DNA from 3 places in the Planococcus sp. RAB007_Raresut genome. Region 1 is predicted to be linked to each of the others. Evidence: predicted binding sites of a transcription regulator. Region 1 holds the regulator's gene; each other region holds the start of a gene.

Region 1 (6,378 bases):
CCGCACGTCCAAGCTGTGCAATGTTCGTTGTTTTCAATTCAAGTCCAAGGTCTTCCGTGATCACTTCAGCGCCAGTCAACGCTGCGATATCTTCAAGCATCGCTTTGCGGCGGTCACCGAATCCAGGTGCTTTAACCGCTACTGCATTGAATGTACCGCGGAGTTTATTGACCACCAAAGTAGCCAATGCTTCGCCTTCAACATCTTCAGCGATGATCAATAAAGGCTTGCTTTGCTGAACAACTTGCTCAAGCACTGGTAGGATTTCCTGGATGTTGCCGATTTTCTTGTCAGTGACAAGGATGAACGGATTATCAAGAACCGCTTCCATTTTATCTGAATCCGTCACCATATAAGGAGACTGGTAACCGCGGTCGAATTGCATACCTTCCACTACGTCAAGCTCTGTAGTGAAGCCGCGTGATTCTTCCAAAGTGATGACGCCGTCGTTACCGACGCGCTCCATCGCTTCAGCGATCAGTTTACCTACTTCAGCATCGCCGGACGAAATCGCTGCAACCTGTGCAATCGACTCTTTACCTTCGATTTGCTGAGAAACGGATTTCAAGCCTTCAACCGCTTTTTCAACTGCCAATTCGATGCCGCGGCGTATGCCCACAGGGTTCGCGCCAGCTGTAACGTTTTTCAAGCCTTCACGGATCATTGCCTGCGCAAGAACTGTCGCAGTTGTTGTTCCGTCACCAGCGATGTCATTTGTTTTAGAAGCAACTTCAGCCACGAGTTTCGCACCCATGTTTTCAAAAGCGTTCTCAAGTTCGATTTCTTTTGCGATCGTTACACCGTCATTCGTAATAAGTGGTGAACCGAATTTTTTCTCAAGCACAACATTGCGCCCTTTTGGCCCAAGCGTAACTTTTACCGCATCCGCCAATTTATCTACACCCTGCAGCATGAGGGTACGTGCATCTTCACTGAACTTAATCTCTTTTGCCATGTTTAGCTTCCTCCTATATCAAACTGAATTTTATCGTTTATCCCGTATTAACGGTCAGTAAGACTCCCACTTTTCCAAGCGAGAAATCAACTGACCGTAAAAACCCGATTGGATCAACTAACAATCAGTGTGATGAAGTAACTCCCACTGAATGAAGTTTCTCTTTAGCCAATTACTGCTAAAATGTCGTTTTCGCGCAAGATCAAATACTCTTTGCCTTCGTATTTCAATTCAGATCCTGCATATTTTGAGAAGATTACGCGGTCGCCTTCTTTAACATCCAGCTCCGTGCGTGCGCCGTTTTCGCGGATCAAGCCATTTCCTACCGCGATGACATTGCCTTCCTGCGGTTTTTCCTGAGCCGATCCCGGCAATACAATCCCGCTTGAAGTTTTTTCTTCCGCTTCGATGAGTTCAATGATAACTCGGTCTCCTAATGGTCTTAACAATTGAAACACCCTCCTCTGAATAAGTAAATGCAATTATTAGCACTCTCACTCTTCGAGTGCTAACCCATTTCCAAGTTTAATAAAAACAAAGAATATTTGCAAGCGGGAAGGTTAGAACCTTTTAATTTCTTTGCGCTATTTTTTTCAAACCACTACAATAGAAAAGAGATCTGTAAACGAAAGGAATTATGTATACATGGCCAACAAGAAAAATCCTTTGATAGATACATTCTTCAAAAATTCCGGAACCAAAACAAAAGGGAAGAAAACTAAAAAGACTTCATTGTATGTGCTGCTTATTTTCATCGCCATCCAATTATCTCCCGTGCTGTTCATCAACTCCACATATGATTACTTCATCGGCCAGGGAATGGAACCTGATATAGCCCAGGCGGCAACTTCCGGCTGGCTGATTTTCCTAGCCATGGGCATCGGCTTTGCCATAGCCCTCATCGTTGTTTTCCGCGATAAGAAGTTCTTCGATATCTGGAAAGGCAAAAAGCTGAATATCGGCTGGGCAATCCTTTGGGGCTTCTTCGGTTTCCTCCTGCTGATCATCGGGCAATCCCTCGCTGCATTAATCGAACTTGCCATCGGCATTGACCCTGGATCTGAAAACACATCCAATCTGGTAAGCATCGCTGAAGTTGTGCCAGCCGCCATTTTTGCTGTCGTCCTTTTTGGACCGGTTATGGAAGAACTCGTTTTCCGCCGCGTCATTTTCGGTTCTCTGATTCAGACAACGAATTTCTGGATTGCCACAGCTGTCAGCGCCCTGGTTTTCGCAGCCGTCCACCTGGAATTCACGCACCTTCTGCTGTATTTCACGACTGGTCTGATTCTGGCGTTCCTGTACAAGAAAACGAAAAGCATACTGACTCCAATCATCGCCCATATCCTGCTGAACGGCTACGTTATGCTCATCCAGCTGAATATGGACAAAATCAACCGCTTCATCGAACGGATGGAACAATTGGAACAGATCCAATTCATCACCCAAATTTTCTTCAGATAAACAAAGCCCGGCTGCACTTAGCAGTCGGGCTTTTAACGTAATAAAATAAAAACCCTTCAGAGTTTATTCCCCTGAAAGGCCTTGTTGTTGTTCTTCGATTGCCTGCTGCTGTTCGGCTTTCAAAAACTTGCGATAACCGATTTTCGCGATGACAATACTGAATTCATATAATAGGATCAATGGCAGCGTCACGATGAGATGCGAGATGATATCCGGCGGTGTGATAAATGCCGCGATAACCACCAGGATGAAATACGCGTACTTACGGTATTTCGTCATCAGCATCGGCGTAATAATTCCAAGCCTGGTCAGAAACAGCATCAGCACCGGCAACTGGAAAATGAAGCCGAATGGCAAGGTGATCTGGAACAGGAACTGGAAGTATTCATTGATTCCGATTGTTTCCTGTATAGAAAGATTGTCGGAAATGTTCAGCATAAAGCCGATTACATAAGGGAACAGCACCAAATAGGAAAAGGCGATTCCGCCGACAAACAGCAATAGTGAAAACGGAATATAACTTAATGTTGCCCGCCGTTCTTTATCATGCAGCCCGGGACTGATGAAAGCCCAGAAATGATACATGATCACTGGTGAAGTGATGAACAGCGCAAGAATCATCATGACCTGCATATAAATCTTCAACGGGTCTGTTATCTTGAAGGCATTCAATGTCAGATTTTTCGCTTCCTCTGTAAACTGCAGATAGTTAATCAGCGGCTGAGCAAGAAAAAAGCTGGCAATGACGGCCAATAGAAAGAAAACGACTATAATCGTCAGCCGTTTTCTCAATTCACCTATATGTTCAACTAATGTCATATCTTTTTCATTCATCGGATTAACATCCTATCGTAGTTCTTTTTGCTCTTCTTTCTTCTTTGTTGAAACGTCATCGTCGTCATCATCAACAAGCCCTTTAGTGGCATTCTTGAATTCGCGCAGAGAAGAACCGAACGCTTTACCCAATTCCGGCAATTTCTTCGGCCCGAAAATCAATAATGCTACAACTGCAATAACGATCAAACTTAGTGGACCTGGCATAATTGACACCTCCTGTAGTATGCGTCTTATTTTACAGCATCTGTAACGCTTTGGCTATTTCCTTGGACTCTGCAAATGTGAAGATTTTAAGTCATGTTTGCTTGATCAAATAGATCAGCGTCTGCAGTTCAACGGACAAATCGATTGTCTGCACATGGATGTGCTCGGGAACCGCGATGCGTACCGGTGTAAAGTTCAAAATCCCTTTGATGTTCGTGATGGCCAGGCGATCGGTGACTTCCTGGACAGAGCGCGATGGCACCGTCAAAATGACCACCTCGACGCCATATTCCTTGATTTTCTCTTCGATCATATCGGGATGATACGTATCGATGCCACTGATTTTTTCACCTTCATGCGGGCTGTTCGAGTCGAAAGCAAGAATGATTTTCGTATTATGGTTCCGGTGGAAATTGTATTTCAAAAATGCGTTTCCGAGACTGCCGACACCGATCAGCGCAACGTTTGTCGCTTCGTCCTGGTCCAGCGTCTTACGGAAAAATTCGAGCAGCTCCTGAACATCATAGCCGTAGCCTTTTTTGCCGAGAGCGCCCAGTTGGGAGAAATCCCTCCTGATGGTTGCCGAATCTATCTTCATCGCTTCGCTCAATTCCTGTGATGAGATCCTCTTCTGTCCGGCATTGGCGAAATTCTGAAGGAAACGATAATAAAGCGGAAGCCTTTTGGTAGTGGCTTGCGGAATTTTGGATGTTGGTTCCTGTAACATGCAATGTTACCTCCTGGGTCGTGTCAAATCGCCTTTATCTTACATTAGGCGGCCCGATATGTAAAGGTCCGGCCGATTGCGAAGCCCGCTTCTATCGGCTACACTTAGAGAGAATAGAGGTGACCCAAAATGATCGTTTTACAAGTAAACCAAATCCATAAATCGTTCGGAGCAGAGAAAATTCTCTCCGGCGTTAAATTAGAAGTCCAGCACAGGGACCGGGTCGCTCTTGTCGGCCGCAACGGCGCAGGCAAATCGACGCTGCTGAAAATTATTTCCGGGGAAATGTCTTATGACAGCGGCGACATCACCATGCCGAAAGACCTTACTGTCGGCTATCTCGAACAGCAGTCAAAACTCGAATCCGATATGACCGTATGGGACGAAATGATGACCATCTTCAGCGGTTTCCGCGAACAGGAACAGCAATTGCGCCGGCTCGAGGAACAAATGGCCGTTCCCGCTGTCTACAACAATCAGGAAATAAATGAAAAAGTGATGCAGGAATACGACGCTCTTCAGCATGCTTTCAAAGATGCCGGCGGCTATCAATATGAAGCAGATACCCGTGCCATTTTGCACGGCATGAAATTCTATCCTGATGATTATGGCAAAAAAGTGGTTTCATTGTCAGGCGGTCAGAAAACACGCCTGATGCTCGCCAAACATCTGCTGACGAAGCCACAGCTATTGATCCTCGATGAGCCGACCAACCATCTGGACATCGAAACGTTAAGCTGGCTTGAGAATTATTTGAAGAATTATCCCGGCGCGATTTTAGTCGTGTCACATGACCGCTACTTCCTGGACCAGGTCGTCAATATCGTCTATGAGGTTTCACGCCATCAGGTACGGAAATTCACCGGCAACTACAGCCGTTACCTCGACGAAAAGGCAAAACAGTACGAGCTGGATCAGAAGCAGTTCGAAAAGCAGCAAAGCGAAAAAGCGAAGCTCGAAGATTATGTAGCCCGCAACCTGGTCCGCGCCTCAACGACCAAAATGGCTCAAAGCCGTCGCCGTGTGCTCGAAAAAACCGATTGGATGGAAGCGCCAGACGGCAATGAAAAATCAGCGCGCTTCGGTTTTACAATCGCCAAACAAAGCGGCAACGATGTACTTAATGTCCGTGATTTGAAAATCGGCTACAGCGGCAAGCCTGTCTCCGAAAACATCAATTTGAAGCTGTACCGCCAGGAAAGCCTTGCGCTCGTCGGCCCGAATGGTGTCGGCAAATCGACGTTCCTAAAAACGATCATGAAAGAGATTCCCCCCCTTAATGGCGATATCCATTACGGTACGGGCATCCAATTCGGCTATTATGATCAGGAACAGGCAAACCTGAAAGGCAATAAACTGGTATTAAACGAGTTATGGGACGATTATCCGATGGTCAACGAAAAAGATATCCGCGGCATTCTCGGCCGTTTCCTGTTCTCAGGCGACGATGTGCTGAAACCTGTTTCATCCCTTTCCGGCGGCGAGAAGGCTCGAGTAGCTCTCGCGAAACTGATGATGCAAAAAGCGAATGTTTTATTGCTCGACGAACCGACCAACCATTTGGACCTCGACAGCAAAGAAGTTCTTGAAAACGCGTTGCTCGACTACCCCGGCACCATCCTTTTCGTATCCCACGACCGCTATTTCATGAACCGCATTTCCACAAAAGTGGTTGAATTGATGAAGGAAGGTACGACCGAATACCTTGGCGATTACGATTATTATGTAGAGAAGAAGCTGGAAACAGAAGAATTGAAAGCATTGGAAGAAGCCGAAAACCCTTCTATTATCAATAAACCGGAAACTGCCACTTCCACCTCACAAATTGATAAGGAAGCAAAAAAACTGGAACGCCAATTGACGCGCCAGCTCGAAGAAGTGGAGCAGGATATGGAAAAACTGGATTTGCAAATTGCTGAAACAGAAGAGCAATTCACCGACCCTGAAATTTTCCAGGATCATGAACGCCTCCTTCCCCTGCAGCAGCATTTGGAAGAACTCAAAGGACAGCACGAAGAAACAATGGCATTATGGCTTGAATTGCAGGAAAAACTTGAACAATTGAGTTAATGACCGTATACTTTTGTATACGGTTTTTCTTTGTCCATATCTTGGTCAATACCCTTTTGCAAAATATTTGTTTCCACAAAGTTGTGCACATCACTTCTCCTTTAATATCAACTATCAACAG
Region 2 (6,378 bases), on a different contig from region 1:
GTTCATGCGGCGCTGCTTTTCACCGGGGAGAGACAGTGATTGTTGAAGATATGCTTGAAGATGAATTATGGGTTGAATACCGCGACATAGCTGAGCAATATGGTTTTGTATCCAGCTGGTCCGTGCCTTTCCTCGACAAGGATGGAAACGCCATCGGTACACTCGGCATTTATTTTCCTTCTATGACAATACCTGATGAGAAAGATTATACTTTCCTGGAAAGAATCGCTCCGACGATTTCCCTGACAGTCAAATATTCCCGCCAGCAGGAAGAAATGCTGAAGCTTGCCTATACCGACCGGACGACCGGACTGCGCAACCGAAATTATTTCATGATCGAATTGGCTTCTTTATTGGAAGAAAATAAAGAAGGGCTTGTCGCCTTCCTGTCAGTGGATGAATACGTCAAAGTGGTGGATCAATACGGACACCGTGCGGGAGATCAATTAATACAGGAAATCGGGAAACGATTCGGTATGGCCACTTCTTCAAAAGAGGCGCTGATTGCACGCTTCTCAGATTCGACGCTGGCACTGGTCAGCCTGATGCCGCTGGACCGGATTCCGGATTACCTCGAGGAGCTGGGCAAATTATTGGCGGAGCCGATCACAGTGCGGGATATGGAATTATTCCTATCACTAAAAACAGGTGTTTCCATCATAACGGCGATGCAGCAGGATGTTGAAGAAATCATCCGTTATGCAGACAGTGCATTATCGAAAGCGAAACTTCGTGCAGGTGAATCCATCTGCTATTACGAAAATGAACACGATGAGTACATGATGCGGAATCTTCGCATAGCCAATGAACTGACTGCAGCCCTGCGCCGTGAAGAAATAAAAGTCCATCTGCAGCCTAAAGTGGATATGCGCACAGGCAAGATATTGAGCTTCGAAGCCTTGGCCCGCTGGAATTCACCGGAACTTGGCAATATCGCTCCGGATGTTTTCATACCGGCAGCTGAAAAGAATGGGAAGATCCGAATACTGGAACAAAATGTATTGAAGCAAGTTATGGAATGGCTGAAAAATCGTCGGGAGCATAACTTGAATCTTCAGCAAGTCGCGATTAATATTTCGGCGGATCATTTCTTCCATCATTCGTTTGTTCCGAATCTGGTGGACATGACAGCGGAATACAACATCGACCGGCGCCTCATCCAACTTGAAATTACAGAACGCATCGGCTTTGTCGATATCGAAGCCGCCAGAAAAATCTTCAAGCAATTGACGAAATACGGCTTCACCAGTTCGGTGGATGATTTCGGCACCGGCTACTCTTCTTTAAGTTATCTGCAGAAGCTGCCGGTCAGTGAGATTAAAATCGACCGGTCCTTCATTTCGAAAATGCATGAAACGGATACGCTTGCCATTGTCCGCACGATCATTCAATTGGCGGAAAACCTGGATATGACCGCAGTGGCGGAAGGCGTGGAAACGGAAGAACAGAAACAGCTGTTGCTGGATCTGGGATGCCACGTTGGCCAGGGATATTATTTTTACCGGCCGATGCCGCTTGAAGATGCCAACCTTTTGTAGACCGGAGCAGATGCTCCGGTTTTTTTATTTGGAATAAAGCCGTGCGGGATTTATAAAAATTGTTGGGCAATTAAAATTTCAGAAAAATTACAATGCTCCCATGAAGGCTCAGAGCCCTTCAATTTCTGTTATACTATTGAAGATAATGTGGAAAAAGGAGAGATACGCCGTGGGAAAAGTATATGTTTTTGATCACCCGCTGATTCAGCATAAACTGACGTACATCCGCGATAAATCGACTGGAACGAAAGAGTTCCGCGAATTGGTGGATGAAATAGCAACATTGATGGCTTTTGAAATAACCCGTGATCTTCCGCTGAAGGAAATTGAAGTGGAAACGCCGGTGCAGATTGCCAAAGCAAATGTATTGGCAGGTAAAAAAATGGCGATCGTACCGATTCTGCGCGCAGGCATCGGAATGGTCGACGGGATTTTGAAACTGATTCCAGCCGCAAAAGTCGGACACATCGGCTTATACCGTGACCCTGAAACGCTGCAGCCTGTCGAGTATTATTTCAAAATGCCTTCGGATATCCAGGAACGTGAGATTATCGTAGTGGATCCGATGCTGGCAACTGGCGGCTCGGCAATCGAAGCTGTCAATTCACTGAAAAAACGCGGAGCGGTGAAAGTCCGTTTCATGTGCATCATTGCGGCACCGGAAGGCGTGGAAGCATTACAGGAAGCGCATCCGGACGTGGATATCTACATCGCGGCACTTGATGAAAAACTGAACGACCACGGCTATATCATTCCAGGTCTTGGAGACGCTGGAGACCGTTTGTTTGGTACTAAATAAAGAAAAGCGACAGCGCCCGTTAAGCTTCGAAAGGCATAAGACGGGATAGCGGAGCGGCGGTTTTTGCCGCATAGCTATACTGGCTTATGACCCGAGGAGCTGGGCCGCTGGAGTCTGGACACCGCAACACCTTTTATATAGACCATCAGTTTTAAGGTTCTATTTTCTTATCCAAATAACAAAGCGAGGCTGATCCTTTTGACGAAGAAGTGGAAAGTGATGACGATCTTCGGTACGCGCCCGGAAGCCATCAAAATGGCGCCGCTTGTACTGGAGCTTCAAAGACATCCTGAAACCATCGAGCCGCTGGTAACTGTCACAGCCCAGCACCGTGAAATGCTCGACCAGGTTCTGGAAACATTTAAAATCACACCGGATTTCGATTTGAATATCATGAAAGACCGTCAGACGCTCGGGGAAGTTACAACCCGTGCACTGGAAGGCCTCGATAAAGTGATGAAAGAAGCGAAACCCGATATTGTGCTGGTCCATGGCGATACCACGACGACTTTTGTTGCGAGTTTGGCGGCATTCTACAATCAGATAGCTGTCGGCCACGTGGAAGCAGGGTTGCGCACGCACAATAAATTCTCTCCTTATCCGGAAGAGATGAACCGCCAGTTGACTGGCGTCATCGCCGATCTTCATTTTGCGCCGACTGAAAAATCGGCACAGAATCTTCTGGCTGAAAACAAAAAAGAAGAAGCTGTCTATATTACGGGCAACACAGCGATCGATGCGCTGCAGACGACTGTAACAGAAACTTATTCGCATCCGATCCTTGAAAAAATCGGCAGCGACCGTATGATTCTGTTGACGGCTCACCGCCGTGAAAATTTAGGCCAGCCAATGCGCAATATGTTCCGCGCGATCAAGCGCCTGATCGAAGAGCATGACGACATCCAAGTTGTTTATCCGGTTCACATGAATCCTGCCGTGCGTGAAGTAGCGGATGAAGTGCTTGGCCGCGACCCGCGCATCCATTTGATCGAACCGCTTGAAGTGTTGGATTTCCATAACTTCGCTGCGCGTTCCTACATTATATTGACGGATTCGGGCGGTATTCAGGAAGAGGCGCCGTCACTGGGCAAACCGGTACTTGTGCTTCGCGATACGACTGAACGTCCGGAAGGCATCGACGCCGGAACATTGAAGCTCGCTGGAACAGATGAAGAGACGATTTATGGGCTGGCGAAAGAGCTGTTGACAGATGAAGCGGCTTATAAAGCGATGTCACATGCATCAAATCCATACGGCGACGGCAAGGCATCGGTACGGATTGTCGAAGCGCTTCATCAGTATTTCGACGCCAAATAAATTATTTGTGAATTTTTGTCCACAATATGTCGGGGTAAATTTGCTTGTGAAGTTTTTCACTTCTATCAATTGACATGATTTTACCCCTATTGTATGCTTACAAAGGGTATGCATGAGAAGGTTTTTTTACATAATTTTTTATGGTAAAAGCCTGATGCGACTGCTCTTTTTTAGGGGTAAAATGTCAAATCAACGAATTTCGAGGGGTTTATCATGCACCCGAAAAAAAGTCCCTTACAAGCGATGGCACTTTACAGCGCCATCCTCTCACAACTTGTCGGGTCCGTACTCATCGGTGCGTTCACAGGTATGTGGCTCGATGATCAGTTCGGAACCGCCCCGCTATTTCTGGTCATCTGCCTTCTCGCAGGCATCTCAGCAGGCGTCTGGGCAATGCTTCAGACCGTCCGAAAATTCGAATCAGGAGACAAGTAAAAAAATGGATGGACTCAGGGAGATTTTCACAAGACTGAAAAGGATAATCATTTTTATCCTCGCAATATGTGTGCTCGGTTGGGGATTCACCCCGTACCAGGACATCTTTGCGGGTCTGATCATCGGAACTTTGTTCGGCATTTATAATATGTGGATACTGGTTCGCCGGATGGACAAATTTGACCGGGCGGTGGCTGAAGGCTCGAAAGTTCGTTCCCTTGGAACGGCATTACGGTTTGCATCAGGTGTTGCAGCTGTTGCGATTGCGATATTGTTCGCAGAGCACATTCACTTGGTCAGTACGGTAATTGGATTGATGATTCCTTATATCCTGCTTTTGGCAGAGAGAATCATCTATCACGTGAAACACCATTAAGAATGTGGAAAGAGAGGTGAAACTATCGTGGATCATGGAGCTCCTATGTGGCAAGATCCGCTGTTCGGTGTTTGGTTTAACTTATCCAACGTTATGATGCTTATCGTAGCCGCTCTTATCGTGTTCCTCATCGCATTCTTTGCAACGCGGAACTTAAAGCTGAAACCGACTGGGATGCAAAACTTCATGGAATGGATCATGGATTTCGTGAAGGGTATCATAAAGAGCAATATGGACTGGAGAGACGGTGGGCGATTCCATGTACTCGGAATCACACTGCTTATGTTCATATTCGTCTCGAATATGCTGGGTCTGCCATTCTCAATCATTGTCAACGGAGATCTTTGGTGGAAATCACCTACAGCTGATCCGACTGTCACAATGACACTCGCAGCAACAATCATCATCTTGAGCCATTATTATGGCATCAAGCAAAAAGGTTTGAAAAATTATGGAGCGGATTATCTGAAGCCGATGCCATTCCTGTTCCCGTTGAAGATCATCGAGGAATTTGCGAATACGCTGACACTTGGTCTGCGTCTTTACGGTAACATCTTTGCCGGTGAAATCCTTTTGGGATTACTGGCAGGTTTAGGTGGAGCAGGTATATTCGGGTTTGCCGCAGCCGCGCTTCCAATGATGGCTTGGCAAGGATTCTCGATCTTTATCGGGGCTATCCAGGCATTCATTTTCGTTATGTTGACAATGGTTTATATTTCGCATAAAGTTGCCGACGACCATTGAGATAAAATCGCCTTAATCGGCGGCAAAAAACAAAAAAACAATTATCCTGAGGAGGACATTTTAAAATGGGTTTATTAGCAGCAGCAATTGCAGTAGGTTTAGCAGCACTAGGTGCAGGTATTGGTAACGGTCTTATCGTTTCGAAAACAGTTGAAGGTATCGCTCGCCAGCCAGAAGCTCGTGGCGTTCTTCAAACAACAATGTTCATCGGTGTTGCTTTGGTAGAGGCACTTCCTATCATCGCAGTAGTTATCGCGTTCATCGTTATGAACCGTCCATAATTTATTTAATGATAAAAAGCTAAATGGCGAGAATGCTTCGGCATGTTTTTCGCCATTTACGCTTGTTATGAATCATTTTACAACCGAAAAATCATCTTGCAGCAATTAAAGATCTTACTATAGAAGAAACGTACTTTTAGGCTCTTGAAGGGAGTGAAACAATCGTGTTTTTTGATCACCTCGTACTCGGTGCTACCGGGGAGTTTTTGAATGTTGGAGATATCGCAGCAACGTTGATCGTGTTTATCGCATTGATGTTGCTATTGAAAAAATTCGCATGGGGACCTTTGATGGGCGTAATGCAGGAACGTGAAGACTTGATCGCAAGTGAAATCGAAACTGCTGAAAACAGCCGTCTGGAATCCAAGAAAATGCTTGAAGAACAGCGCAACCTTCTGAAAGATGCGCGCACACAAGCACAGGAAATCGTAGAGAACGCCAAAAAGCAAGGCGAAGTTTCGCGTGAGGAAATCATCACGACGGCACGCGCTGAAGCTGGACGCATGAAAGATGCGGCGGTTCTTGAGATTGCCAACGAAAGAGACAAAGCGATTTCGGCAGTTCGTGAAGAAGTTGTGGCATTGTCATTGCTTGCAGCTACGAAAGTGCTTGAAAAAGAAATCTCTGAGGAAGACAACCGCCAGTTGATTAATGAAACGATTGCGAAGGCAGGCGAAGTGCAATGAGTCAGGCTGCAGAACGCTATGCTTTAGCATTGTTCCAAACGGCGCAGAAACATCAGGTTACTGCTGAAGTAGAACAGGACCTGCGCGAAGTCAAAAAAGTCTTCGCTACCACTCCTGAACTTTATCAACTGATGGTTTCACCGAAATTATCATCTGAAAAAAGAATCAACCTGATCAATGAATTGTTCAAGCAAGGCAATCA
Region 3 (6,378 bases), on a different contig from region 1:
CAGAGAAAGCAGCAGCAGAACGCGCTGCGGCTGATAGAGCTGCAGAAGAACGTGCGGCAGCAGAACGCGCAGCAGCGAAAAACGAAGCTGAGCGCCAAGCAGCAAACGAACGTGAAGCAGCGGCTAAACGTGAGTCAGCTGCGAAAGAAAAAGTAAGCGCACCTGCACCAGTTGTTTCATCACCGCCAGCAGCAGTAAGTTCTGGATTTATCCGTCCGGCATCAGGCCGCATTTCATCACCTTACGGCTACCGCACAATCTTTGGAGCAAGAGAGTTCCACTACGGTATTGATATCGCCAACGGCACTGGAACACCAATCAGCGCAGCAGCTGCCGGTTATGTAACGTTTGCAGGATCAATGGGATCTTACGGTAATGTCGTTATGATGACGCATTCCATCAACGGTAAAACACATGCAACAGTTTACGCTCACTTGAATTCCATTTCTGTTGGAAAAGGTGCATATGTTCCTCAAGGCGGCCGTATCGGCGCAATGGGCAGCACAGGCCGCTCAAGTGGTCCTCACCTTCACTTTGAAGTACACGTAGGCCCATGGAATGGCTCGCGCACAAACGCAGTCAACCCATTAAACTACTTTAACTAAAAATGAATGAGTAAGAGCAAGCACCTTTGGGTGTTTGCTCTTTTTTGTTTGGGTGTGGGATTTGGATGGGAGATGGATTTGGATGGGAGAAGCTTCGCGTCTGCGAAGCCTTCCATTAAGGGATTGGAATGAAGTCCGGAGGCAGCAAGATAGTATTATTTTTGACATAAAAATATTTTGTTGAGCATAACCGATGCTTTGCCGCGCACAAATTTTTCGAAATAGGAAATACAGTATTTTTTCATCAAAAACTACCGGAAGGCAGACCATTTTGAGTTTAATTTTTCTTTCTCCCCCTCTAACTAGTACTTAAGCGGATGCGTTTTGAGCAATTGCAATCAATCATCAGATAATCTGCCGGCTCCAGTGGAAAAAGGCCGTTTTCTAACACCTCCATGCTCCCACCCAGCATCTCCTTCTTATCACAAGCATTTTGAGATGAAAAAGGCTTCGCGGACGCGAAGCCTTCCTTTAAGGGATTGGAGTTTTTCGCGCGGCGAAAAACATCCGCTGTTGTTCTTGGGTTTTGGGTGTGGCGGATCTGGAATCTGAGAGAGGCCGAAATTCAGAGTACATATAATTGGTGAAAATCTCGTGAAATTAGCACTGCGCACATATTTACCTGCCACCGCACATAAAACTTCATTTCCGCACACAAATCCTGTTCTGCGCACATAAAATCGGCTCACCGCACATAACCGCCAAGATGCAGCAAGAATCCTCTCCCCCAGGCTATCCTTCTTTAAAAACACATATCTTTTACCCCCATTTCCGTTAAAATCCAAAGCCACACACACAAAAGCCAGCTGTCCGCAGACAGCTGGCTCTTATAACTCCAATATTTCTCTTTATTCCTCGTCAGAAACGCTTGTTTCGACGAATATTGCTGTGAAGAGAATGAAAATCAGCATCATGGATATGACCATTGTGAACATAATTATTCAACTCCTACCAAGTTTTGAATCCTTCTGAACCAGGTGGTGCATGCATGATCATGGAAGAAAGCGGAATCGCGTAGGCGATGATGATCAGGGCAAAAGCGATGCCGATCCAGATCCACCAGTTTTCAAGCCATTTCGGCGTATGCGTCTTGTCGCTTTCGGCCATCGGGAATTCGACCTGGTCTTCCACTTTCAATGCTTTCGGTGACAGGAACATCGACATGACGACGATATAGATTAAGATCATGGCGGACAGGAACAGGATGCTTCCTCCGACTGCCATTGTTACGTGGCTTGTCAGGATGCCGTCGAACCATTCCATTGCGCTCGGGTGGTTATTGTAATTCGAGAATGCCGTCCGGCGCGGTGCACCGAGCAAGCCGAGAATATGCTGGGAAGTCGACATCAGCAGCATGCCGATCGACCAGGTGATGATTTGGACGAATGCCAGCTTCTGCATGGCTTTAGTGAATTTACGTCCTGTCAGATACGGGATGAGCCAGAATGTGAGTCCCATGAATGTCATCGCGACCGGCGTACCGACCGTGATGTGGAAGTGTCCGACAATCCAAAGCGTGTTATGGACAACTTCATTCAATTGGAAACTTGCGTTGATGATACCGCCCGCTCCGCCAGGAATAAAGAATGCCATCGCGATGAAGATGGATGTGAAGCGGACATCTTTCCAAGGCAATTTCTTGAACCAGCCAAACAGGCCAGTCGCGCCTTTTTTGCGTCCTGAAATTTCAAAGTTCGCGAACATTGTGAAGGCAGTCATAAGTGATGGGATGATAACCATGAACGTTAAGACGACCTGCAGGAATTTCCAGAAGTTCGAGATGCCCGGCTCTGTTAATTGGTGGTGGAAACCGACCGGAATCGAGAACAGGATGAATAGTACAAATGCCAGACGGGCTAATGAATCACTGAAAACTTTGACGCCCAGGATTTTCGGTACGATCACATACCAGGCGATGTATGCCGGCAACAGCCAGAAATACACGAGTGGGTGTCCGAAATACCAGAACAACGACCGGCTTAATTCAACATTGATCGTATCCGTCCAGCCGAATGCCCACGGAATGTATTGGAACAATACGGTTGCGACAACACCCAGACAAGCGATCAGCCAAAGTACAATGGTTGTGATTGTCATGAATGCGAATAACGGGCTCAATTCACCTTTATTATTTTTGCGCCAAACGCGGTAATGGCCGATCAATGCAAAGCTTGAGATCCACGTGCCGACTACGAATAGCGCAAGGCCGACGTAGTACCAGCCGCTTGCCATAAGCGGTGCGTAGAAAGTGTAAAGCACGGATGCTTCACCAGCGACGATCATGGCAGTCGCCAGTACCGTCCCGATTAGCGTCACCCAAAAACCGATCCAGGAAACGAGTCTTACTTTCGGCCCGAATGTTCCAAGGCTCTTGCTCATGCCTGTTACAAAGAATGCGAAGATGAAGAAAGTTGTATATATAAGTGCGAGCAGCACGCCGTGTGCCGTTAAAATTTGATAATAATCAAGCCATGCCGGCAATTGAAGTTTATCGTTTCGGATAAAGACTTGCAGCAGCCCCATCAGTGTTCCAATAAGGAAGGCAATGTAGGCAACGCCGATATACCATAATGCTAATTTACGATCTTGCAAAGCGATCATGCTTAGTACACCTCAATTTCTGTAAACATAAAATGGTGGCCCGTTCCGCAGTATTCATTGCAGAGAATCAAATACTTGCCGGGTTTGTCGAAAGTATAGGCACGTGTCGTAATCTGGCCCGGAACGACCATCATGTTCACTTTCGTGTCGTCGATCGTGAAACTGTGGACGACGTCCTTGCTTGTCACTTTAAATAAAATTTCTTTGCCTGCAGGCACTCTCAGTTCAAGCGGCGCATAACTGAACGCGCTGGCGACAATCGCCACCTGATATGTGTCGTCATCGATCTGCGTCACGCCAGGGTTATCAAAAGGCGCTGTCTGATCGACTTTCTTCGGATCTATTGTGTCCATCCCGCCTGCCGGATGGTGGTCATGCGAAAAGGCGGTAACGCCAACAACGCTTAAGAATACAATTAAAGATATTATTCCAAAAATCAGCCAAATCTTTTCAAACTTATGAAAATGCATTAAAATTTTCTCCCCTCTAGTTCTATCTCTATCTGCCCAAATACATCATATAAACAACAACCCACATCACGACGATGATGACACCCACAACCATTACACTGGCCAGTGTCCCCCGTAGATCCAATCCATCGTGCTCATTATTTTTGCTCATTTATTTTCACCTCTTACGTCATTCGTTCTATATTGTCAGCTTATGCTTTTCCGCTCCGAGGCATTGTGATAAATATCACACCTGGACAGTTTTTTAATGAAGCTGTCAAATTTCGGACAAAAAATTGGTGGAAAGTCACGCGGCAGCCGACCGATGTACCTGAACGCACGCAATCAAAAATTTCCCGCAAAAAAAAAGAAGCTTCCCCGTCTCCGGTTCAGCTTCTCAGTCGATTTTGCATAAATAAATCGGGCATTCTTCACAATTGATCTCATCTTTCAGTCTTGGAATCTGGTGGATGATAAGTTTGCCATCTTTCATGGAGACGACACGGTCTTTCTTCAAGTCGCTCAGCATCCGGTTCACCACTTCGCGCGTCATGCCGCAGAAATTGGCCAGCTCCTGATTGGTCAGCACCATATCGATGAGGACCCCTTCCGGATGGCTTACGCCGTAGCTGTTGCTGAGGCGGATCAGCGTTGAGTAGAGCGCACCTTTTTTGCCGTGCAGCAAAAGATCGCGGAATTTCGTCTGGGTCTTTTGCTGATCGATTCCTGTCCAGCGCATAAATGCCATGGCCAGTTCATGATCCCGCTGCAATGCTTCTTCGAGATCTTCTATCGTAATCTTGAGGCATTCGGTATCTTCGACCGCTTTGGCATCCAGCCGGTATTTGGAAGGCCCGGAAAATACCGTGATTTCTCCGACCATCTGATCTACTCCGCAGATCTTCAAAGTCAGCTCCCGGCCTTCAGGCGTCACCTTTCCAATTTGGACTTTCCCGGATTTCACCAGGTAAACTCCTCTAATCGGATCACCTTCCCGGAACAGGTAGCTTCCCTTGGAATATTTTCTGCTGGTGTGGCGGATTGCGCCATTTCCCAGCAATGCTTCATGTATTCCGAATTCCGTGTTTGTTTTATCCAAATTACTCCAACTTTCCTTCAATATCTTAGATTAAGAATATCATAATAATAGTTTTTTGACGCAAAAATTTTGCGTTTATTTCCTTTTAAAATAAAATCATTTTTGCAGGTAATGTAATAACTATTTATCGCAGAAAAGCAGGAAGATTCATTTGGTGCAGAGAATTGGTTATTGACTAGAGATTTAAGGAGGAGACGGCGATGACTCTCAAATATTCTCACATACTGGTAGCCCTTGACGGTTCAAAACAGGCGAAATGGGCTTTTAAAAAAGCGGTTGGTATCGCTTTGCGCAATAATGCTGTATTGAACTTAGTCAATATTATCGACAACCGTTCATTCGGCATGGTAGAAGCATATGACAAAAATAGTGCGAAACACGCGAAGATCGAAGCTCGGGAACTCTTGGAGAAGCATAAACAAGAAGCGGAAGCAGCAGGCGTCCAAACCGTAAACGTTATTGTCGAATACGGTGTCGTCAAATCTGTCATTCCGAAGGAAATAGCTGAACGGACCGGTGCCGATTTGATCATCTGCGGAGCCACCGGTCTGACCGGTGCTGAACGCATCATCATGGGCAGCATTTCCCAAAGCATTGTCCGCTATGCGAAATGCGACGTCCTTGTTGTCCGGACTGAAGAAGACGCCGCGATGCAAGAGCAGGTCCCCGAATAAAACAGGAATATTGTTAAAACCATAGCCGTTTCCTGACGCAGAGGAAACGGTTTTATTAATTTCAGACAGATGATTGCCGTTTTAAAAAATGTGACAATCGAACCTATTTTCTGCCCTTAGGTTTAATTACATGAAGAAAATGGCAATAGAAGTAAAGACCCGAAAACAATTTGCGTTTCGGCTTACTGTACATATTCCTATTTGCGATAGATCAACCATATAACAGCGGGCTTCGGACAGGATGACACAGACATTTGTGCTGCTGACAACGCCGAAAAGGATCATAGGATTCTTTTGGGCGTTTTTTAGTGAGTTTAATGGGGATAAAATTTGGAAGGAGTGAACATCATGAATCGGTTACAAGAAACAGCAGACGCAGTTGCGTCCCTGCTGGATGCGGAGATTGAAATTTCTGGAGAGACATGCTTCGTCAAAATGAAAAGACGGTTGAATATCCACACCGATCAGAATAATTTTTCCTGTATATTGGAATTGGATATCTCATTTAAAAACTTAAAAAATAATGGCCACGCCTTAAATACAGGAGAAATTCTTTTATTGCCGGAAGAATTGCAGCCTTTCACTGCCGCCTGGTCCAGTTACCATATACCATTGCCGGTCAATTTCAGACAGCATTGCGAAACCAATCCGAATATCGTCTGCCTTTACATGGAATCGGTGGAATGCCCCAAAGACTTTGCCAAACGTCTTGCTGCTTCCTTAAAAGCGTTGGAGCCGCTGGAATCCATAAGCTGATTACGAAAACACTAAGAATGCCGATAAAAATAATTTGAAAAATCCGGATTCCTCTTACAGGAATCCGGATTTTATGCGTCTTCAGGCTTTGCCGCCATATAATTGCTGGAGCTCGTCTTCTTTCATCGTGAAACGGTGTTCTTCAGCCGGGAAAGCGCCGGACTTCACTTCACTTACATAAGCGCTCAGTCCAT

The links. Region 1 encodes Rex, which represses fermentation and respiration genes when NADH is low (regulators of the CRP and FNR family bind a similar motif). Its sites were predicted from a motif close to TTGTGAAATATTTCACAA; they were not measured.
Region 2: a site for Rex is predicted at 3,699-3,716, ahead of AC2Q9J_RS09735 (AtpZ/AtpI family protein). Genes of this name have one in related genera too.
Region 3: a site for Rex is predicted at 3,891-3,908, ahead of AC2Q9J_RS04585 (cytochrome C oxidase subunit II). Genes of this name have one in related genera too.

Annotation. Positions count from the first base shown of each region.
Region 1 covers NZ_JBXYIF010000006.1:369,423-375,800, forward strand. The annotation lists gene groL (chaperonin GroEL) at 1-955, opposite strand, end outside; gene groES (co-chaperone GroES) at 1,120-1,404, opposite strand; gene AC2Q9J_RS14670 (CPBP family intramembrane glutamic endopeptidase) at 1,601-2,419, shown strand; gene tatC (twin-arginine translocase subunit TatC) at 2,483-3,253, opposite strand; gene AC2Q9J_RS14680 (twin-arginine translocase TatA/TatE family subunit) at 3,266-3,460, opposite strand; gene AC2Q9J_RS14685 (redox-sensing transcriptional repressor Rex) at 3,552-4,187, opposite strand; gene AC2Q9J_RS14690 (ABC-F family ATP-binding cassette domain-containing protein) at 4,317-6,257, shown strand.
Region 2 covers NZ_JBXYIF010000004.1:188,506-194,883, reverse strand. The annotation lists gene AC2Q9J_RS09750 (EAL domain-containing protein) at 1-1,538, shown strand, start outside; gene upp (uracil phosphoribosyltransferase) at 1,708-2,337, shown strand; gene wecB (non-hydrolyzing UDP-N-acetylglucosamine 2-epimerase) at 2,536-3,654, shown strand; gene AC2Q9J_RS09735 (AtpZ/AtpI family protein) at 3,868-4,089, shown strand; gene AC2Q9J_RS09730 (ATP synthase subunit I) at 4,094-4,465, shown strand; gene atpB (F0F1 ATP synthase subunit A) at 4,493-5,209, shown strand; gene atpE (F0F1 ATP synthase subunit C) at 5,275-5,490, shown strand; gene atpF (F0F1 ATP synthase subunit B) at 5,655-6,176, shown strand; gene AC2Q9J_RS09710 (F0F1 ATP synthase subunit delta) at 6,173-6,378, shown strand, end outside.
Region 3 covers NZ_JBXYIF010000002.1:139,985-146,362, reverse strand. The annotation lists gene AC2Q9J_RS04600 (murein hydrolase activator EnvC family protein) at 1-605, shown strand, start outside; gene AC2Q9J_RS04595 (b(o/a)3-type cytochrome-c oxidase subunit 1) at 1,554-3,206, opposite strand; gene AC2Q9J_RS04590 (cytochrome c oxidase subunit II) at 3,209-3,676, opposite strand; gene AC2Q9J_RS04585 (cytochrome C oxidase subunit II) at 3,705-3,827, opposite strand; gene AC2Q9J_RS04580 (Crp/Fnr family transcriptional regulator) at 4,053-4,727, opposite strand; gene AC2Q9J_RS04575 (universal stress protein) at 4,955-5,428, shown strand; gene AC2Q9J_RS04570 (DUF1259 domain-containing protein) at 5,777-6,184, shown strand; gene panB (3-methyl-2-oxobutanoate hydroxymethyltransferase) at 6,266-6,378, opposite strand, start outside.